3 regions of the Vibrio sp. R11-SG3-ISO9 genome follow, and region 2 is predicted to be linked to each of the others. Evidence: riboswitches for the same ligand, from Rfam matches in the RefSeq annotation. Region 2 holds a riboswitch; each other region holds the start of a gene.
The links. A riboswitch is a leader RNA that binds a small molecule or an ion and turns the genes downstream of it on or off. The one in region 2 is predicted to bind thiamine pyrophosphate.
Positions count from the first base shown of each region.

Region 1: another riboswitch for thiamine pyrophosphate. It lies ahead of thiC (phosphomethylpyrimidine synthase ThiC); the one in region 2 lies ahead of thiD (bifunctional hydroxymethylpyrimidine kinase/phosphomethylpyrimidine kinase).
Region 3: another riboswitch for thiamine pyrophosphate. It lies ahead of thiB (thiamine ABC transporter substrate binding subunit); the one in region 2 lies ahead of thiD (bifunctional hydroxymethylpyrimidine kinase/phosphomethylpyrimidine kinase).

Region 1 is NZ_JCBDGU010000051.1:4,194-6,456, reverse strand. It holds gene thiC (phosphomethylpyrimidine synthase ThiC) at 1-1,191, opposite strand, end outside; TPP riboswitch at 1,350-1,448, opposite strand; gene crcB (fluoride efflux transporter CrcB) at 1,515-1,898, opposite strand; gene AC6R05_RS18935 (multicopper oxidase domain-containing protein) at 2,008-2,263, opposite strand, start outside.
Region 2 is NZ_JCBDGU010000004.1:69,821-72,083, forward strand. It holds gene thiD (bifunctional hydroxymethylpyrimidine kinase/phosphomethylpyrimidine kinase) at 1-828, opposite strand, end outside; TPP riboswitch at 932-1,043, opposite strand; gene AC6R05_RS01080 (hypothetical protein) at 1,381-1,632, shown strand; gene AC6R05_RS01085 (MAPEG family protein) at 1,726-2,118, shown strand; gene AC6R05_RS01090 (TerC family protein) at 2,217-2,263, opposite strand, start outside.
Region 3 is NZ_JCBDGU010000002.1:48,845-51,107, reverse strand. It holds gene mpl (UDP-N-acetylmuramate:L-alanyl-gamma-D-glutamyl-meso-diaminopimelate ligase) at 1-577, shown strand, start outside; gene AC6R05_RS00310 (flavin prenyltransferase UbiX) at 617-1,240, shown strand; TPP riboswitch at 1,284-1,403, shown strand; gene thiB (thiamine ABC transporter substrate binding subunit) at 1,456-2,263, shown strand, end outside.

The DNA of each region.
Region 1 (2,263 bases), on a different contig from region 2:
AACTGAACCTGGACGCAAGCCATCACCTAGCGATAGAGCAACATCGTACTTAGCACAGATCTCACAGATCTCTCTGAAGTTGGTGTATAGGAAGCTTTCTTGATGATGAGCCAAGCACCATTTAGCGATGATTGAACCGCCTCGCGAGACGATACCCGTTACGCGCTTGGCAGTCATAGGTACGTAACGAAGTAATAAACCAGCATGAATCGTAAAGTAGTCAACACCCTGCTCAGCTTGTTCAATCAGAGTATCTCGCATCACTTCCCAGTTTAGACTCTCAGCAACACCATTAACCTTCTCTAGTGCTTGATACATAGGAACCGTACCGATCGGCACTGGGCTATTACGCAGTATCCATTCGCGCGTCTCATGAATATTTCGTCCAGTAGAGAGATCCATTACGGTATCGCCACCCCAGCGAGTTGCCCATACTAGCTTCTCAACCTCTTCCTCAATAGAAGATGACACGGAAGAGTTACCGATGTTTGCATTGACCTTTACCAGGAAGTTTCGACCAATAATCATTGGCTCAGATTCTGGGTGATTAATATTGGAAGGAATAATTGCGCGGCCTTCAGCGACCTCTTTACGAACGAATTCAGGAGTGATGTCTTTAGGCAGATTAGCCCCAAAGCTCTGTCCTGGATGTTGCTGAGTTAATACTTCATCACGGTACTGAGCTCTGCCCATGTTCTCACGCAGAGCAATGTATTCCATTTCTGGAGTAATGATGCCCTGACGAGCATAATGCATTTGAGTTACACACTGGCCATCTTTAGCACGTCGAATACGTGGTAGATTGCCGTAGCGAAGCTCATCTAAGGTCTCATCTTCTAGGCGTTCTTTGGTGTAAACCGAACTCACATCATCAAGTAGTTCAGTATCAGCTCGTTCTTCAATCCAACCCTCTCGCAGCTTCGGTAAGCCATTATAAAGATCGATTTCGTGCTCTGGGTCCGTGTACACACCCGAAGTGTCATAAACGCGAATAGGCTCATTAGGCTCAAAGATTGGCGCCTCTTTGGTGCCACCTATTAGGCTATCGGCTAAAGAGATCTCGCGCATAGGGACACGAATATCGGCACGAGAGCCTTCTACGTAAACCTTGGTTGAATTTGGGTACGGCTGTACCGAGAGAGTTTCTATAAACTGTTTTGCTTCCAGTCTCGCTTGCTTGCGATTCGACATAGCATTTTTCCTTGCTTCGTTATTCTAGATAATAAATTCGGATAAAAATGCTTGGCGGAAAGATGCGACAAGAGGAGCTGAGCATAGACATACCTAAGGCAGGTAAAAACGGTCTATTGCTTAGCTTATTGATAGGTCTGCTAGAGAGAATTCCAGCAAGGATATCTTCTCTTGTTCCCTTCGCAGGTATTAACCTGATCAGGTTCAACGGATCCCGAATGAACGGTCTCAGCCTTATGGCACTCCGACAAGTGAATTCAGTATATAAAATCGGCTTGGTTAAACCAAGCCGACCTGTGTGATTTTAATACGAATCTGGAAAACTAACTCTTAATTAGCAACTGAAAGCCAATCCAGGCTGCCGAAATACTCAATACCACATTCAAAAGAACATTGAGTCCCATCTTAAAAAAAGCGCCCTGCTGCATCAATAACACGTTATCCATAGAGAAAGTGGAGAACGTTGTTAATGCACCTAGAAAGCCTAACCCAATGATCTGACGCCACGGTTCAGTTGCTAGCATCTCATTTTCGAATGCAGCGATCAGCAGACCCATAATAAATGAACCGACGACATTCACCGTCAGGGTGCCGTATGGAAAACCACGCCCTAGTAGCACGACACACAACTCAGATATTAGGTAACGAGAACACGCACCAAATGCACCGCCAATGGCGATAAACCCCAAAATTGAAAACTGACCCATAATTCCCCCACATAAGACTTAAGGATATTCTAGCCTCACTCGATTTTTTTTCGAGATAATTAGTGAATAAATTACTTGGATAAATTTTAAGATTAAAAAGTTACAGGAGTCACTTTACTTCAATATAACCCATCAAACCGGTCTTCATATGTTCAATGACATGGCAGTGATACATCCAACGGCCTGGGTTATCAGCAACAAACGCTGCCTTAGCACTGCCATTCTTACCAAGCAGAACGGTATCTGTGTGGAATGGCTCTTCGACTTTTTTCCCATCCAGCTCAAGTACGGTAAAGGTATGGCCATGAATATGGATCGGGTGGTGATACTGAGTCACATTCTTGAGATCGAAAATGTATGTCTTT
Region 2 (2,263 bases):
ATTCACAGGTCCGTGCCCTTGACCGACATTTAATTGATCTGCGTGGGCAATCGCGTCCGAAATATAGCGCTTACCAAGCTCAACGGATTGAGTCAGCTCATTCCCTTGCGCAAGGTAAGAGGCGATAGCCGAAGAGAGCGTACAGCCAGTACCGTGTGTGTTCTTGGTTGGGAATCGTTTTGCGCTGATAAGAGCAGTGTTGGTTGGCAGAATCAGTAGATCGTTGCTGTTTTCGTCTTGCTCTAAATGGCCACCTTTTAACAGCACCGATTTTGCGCCCAATGCTCGAAGCTCTTCAACCATGTCTTGCATGTCGGCTTCGCTTTCTGGCACAGGTTTACCTGTCAGTGCTGCGCCTTCTGGAAGGTTTGGTGTAATGATGTCGGCAAGTGGAATAAGTGCTTCTTTCAAGGTGCTGATGGCTGACTGCTCAAGCAACAAGTCACCACTGGTCGCAACCATTACCGGGTCAATAACCAGATGTTTGGGTTGATACTGCTTAATCTTATCCGCTACAACCTTGATGATGTTTGAATCTGCCAACATGCCGACTTTGACCGCAACGACATTCAGGTCGCTGAATACCGCATCAAGCTGGCTTGCAACATGATCTAATGGAATTGGAAAGATGGCTGAAACGCCTTGTGTATTTTGCGACGTGATTGCGGTGATCACTGAACACGCAAAACTACCGGTCGCAGACATGGCTTTGATATCGGCTTGAATACCTGCGCCGCCGCCACTGTCTGAACCCGCAATGGTTAACACAATTGGAGTGCTTGAAGAAATGGACTGAGTGTCGATTTGCGTGCTGGAATGCTGTGTCATGGTCGCTCCTACCATCTAAAAGACGTAGGAGAACTGAACTAAAACCGAGATGGCAGGCACCAGAGATCGAAGGATCGATGGAATGAAAATCGGTACCGCATAGGTTTTAGTATCAATAGTTCCCTACGCCAGTACTAACTGAATCAGGTTCAACGGGTCTCGAAATTCGATCTCAGCAAATACAACACGGTGTAATTGCCCCCCGACTATTTGCATCCATACTAACAGCACTCTTGAGAGTGAGGTAATAATTTTGCAGATTATTATTTACTAAAGCGTGAACGAAAGCGTTTTCGTCCACAATTTCATCAGATTTTGGAGGTTGAAAAACATCCAATTGAGAGTGCTACCGCCGCAAATTGTCCAAAATAGTTTATCCAACCTAACGGCTGCATTACGCTTCAAAGTAAAGCGAGCTGAACTCTCCAAACCATTGAACATAGTTATACATCTATAAAACGTTTTATAAACACAATTGATAATACATTGCACCTAGAGTATAAGTGTTTGTTAAGTAAAGATATGTACTGATGACTAAACGGGGAACATAGAATGGAAGTTAGAAGTGCCAATATATGGATTAAACTGCGTGAGCAAGGGTTCACTCGTTTTGTTGTAACGTCGACTGTTAGATCCTTTTTAATCGCTGGGCTGCTGTTGATGGCGACGAACTTCATCCTAGGAGCAGAAGTGACGCTGGCTAATACACTGCCAACGCTACTCACAATACTCGTCTCGCTTGGGGTGAGCTTTACTTTGATTTGGTTCTACGTAAAACACAGATACCAGTCGCAGTCCGTTTAACTGAGACACACAACCTACAAACCGACTAGACTATAGCTTTCGCACACTGATTTATCTGACTTAAGACTGAATACCCGATACAAGGACGGTAGATTGAATACTCTGATTTATTGCTTAATTGCAGCTGCCCTACTTCCCTATCTAGCGAAAATCCCGGTGGCTATCGCTATGAACAAACTGGGTGGCTACGACAACAATCACCCACGTGATCAACAGGCGAAATTGCAAGGGTTTGGAGCTCGTGCACTTGCCGCGCACCAAAATGCGTTTGAGTCTCTCATCGTATTTTCAGCATCGATACTTCTTGCCATAACAACGAATACTGTCAACGAGAGCGTGCAGTTGTTTGCAATTCTCCATATCGGTTTTCGAGTGGCTTACCACATTCTGTATTTGGTCAATATTGGTGTTATGCGCTCGATCTGCTGGGCGGTTGCGATAGGCAGTTCGTTTTTCATTATGGGGCAATGTATCCAAAGCTTATAAGAATGACGCTATTCGATGATGGAAAAGTCTGTAATCAGTTGAAGTGAACCTGTACGTAAATGTAACCATCCATGGTATTTAGGCTTTATTTGGCAACCTTAACCCACGCGATCCAATACGGCAGGCTTTAGTCTGTGAGAGATGT
Region 3 (2,263 bases), on a different contig from region 2:
GTTCTTCCAAGGTGAGTGTGTCGGAATGGTTGATTGGCCGCTGGTGGGTGATCATAACGTCAATAATGCTCTGATGGCGATCGCAGCTGCAAGACATGTTGGTGTGACTCCAGATCTAGCATGTGAGTCTTTGGCGAAGTTTATCAATACCAAGCGTCGTTTAGAGCTAAAAGGGGAAGTTGCTGGAGTAACGGTGTACGACGATTTTGCGCATCACCCAACTGCAATTGAACTAACTTTGGGTGGCTTACGTAATAAGGTCGGCAACAACAAAATTATCGCAGTGTTAGAGCCTCGCTCTGCTACGATGAAACGAGGCGTGCACAAAGAAACCCTTGCTGATTCATTGAAGCAAGCAGACAGCACTTTCTTATTCCAACCAGACAACATCGATTGGTCGGTTAAAGATGTCGCAGACGCTTGTCATCAGCCCGCTGTTGTCAGTGACAACCTAGATGCCTTAGTCGCAAGTATTGTTGAGCAAGCGCAATCTGGTGACCAAATTTTGGTGATGAGCAATGGTGGTTTTGGTGGTATTCATCAGAAATTACTTGATGGATTGGCGGCCAAAGGTTAAATACACGCGTTCTAATCGATTTAAGAAGTACAAGAGATCATGACCAAACAGAGTAAAGCGATTACCCTCGCATTCACTGGCGCTTCTGGTGCCCCATATGGTTTGCGCTTACTAGAGTGCCTACTCGCCGCTGACTATCAGGTGTACCTGTTGATATCGTCAGCCGCCAGAGTGGTGCTTGCAACCGAACATGATCTCAAACTGCCTTCAGGTCCCGATGCGGCCAAAGCAGCATTGGTTAAACACCTAAATTGCGACCCTGAGCGTTTGGTTGTGTGTGGTAAAGACGATTGGTTCTCTCCTGTTGCGTCAGGCTCTGCTGCACCGAAGCAGATGGTGGTTTGTCCATGCTCGGCAGGGAGTGTTGCATCAATTGCCCACGGTATGTCAGATAACTTGATTGAACGCGCTGCGGATGTTGTCATGAAAGAGCGCGGCCAACTGCTGTTAGTGGTTCGAGAGACGCCATTCTCGACGCTACACTTGGAAAATATGCACAAACTCTCGACTATGGGAGTGACCATCATGCCCGCAGCTCCTGGTTTTTATCATCAGCCAAAATCGATCGATGACCTTGTCGATTTCATGGTGGCTCGTATTCTTGACCACCTAGGTATTGAGCAGGGTTTAGTACCAAGATGGGGCTACGATCAGCGCCATTAAGGCGAACTTTGTAGCTTATTGGTTAAAATACAATTACAATTCTGCTCACTCATCGGGGAGCTAAACATTCAAATTATGAATGGCGGCTGAGATCAAGTGTCAACTTGGGACCCGTAAACCTGAACCAGATAATGCTGGCGTAGGAATTGAGTTAGGCAGTACTTTTCCATTGTCCTCCCTCAAGCCTGTGCCGCTCAGACCATGGAGAGCGTCCAGTGAAATTTGCATTAACCACTCTTGCTGTTACTACAGTAGCTTCTTTTTCCGCACTAGCGTCCGATAATACTCTAACTGTTTATACCTATGACTCTTTCGCTGCAGATTGGGGCCCGCGTCCTGCTGTCGAGAAAGCATTTGAAGAGAAATGTGGTTGTGACGTGAACTTTGTTGCGCTGGAAGACGGTGTTTCAATTCTTAACCGCTTGCGTCTAGAGGGTGGCAATAGCAAAGCCGATGTTGTGCTTGGTCTTGACCAAAACCTAATGGCGGAAGCTAAGAAAACAGGCCTACTATCTGAACACAACGTCGATACTTCTTCTGTTGTGCTACCTAATGGCTGGGACGACAGCACCTTTGTTCCTTATGATTTCGGTTACTTCTCATTTATCTACAACACAGAAAAGCTATCAAACCCACCTAAGAGCTTGAAAGAGTTGGTTGAGCAGCGTGATGATCTTAAGGTGATTTACCAAGATCCTCGTACTTCAACACCAGGCCAAGGTCTGATGTTGTGGATGAAGTCGGTTTATGGCGACGATGCAACTCAAGCGTGGAAACAGCTTTCCAAGAAAACCGTTACTGTCACCAAAGGCTGGTCTGAGGCTTACTCAATGTTCCTTGAGGGCGAGTCAGATATGGTGCTTTCATACACGACCTCACCGGCTTACCACATCATCGCTGAAAGCGACACTAAGTACGCGTCTGCTGACTTTGCTGAAGGTCACTACACGCAAGTGGAAGTGGCAGCAAAAGTGAAAGGCAGCGATAATGAGAAGCTAGCGGATGAGTTTATGGTATTCATTC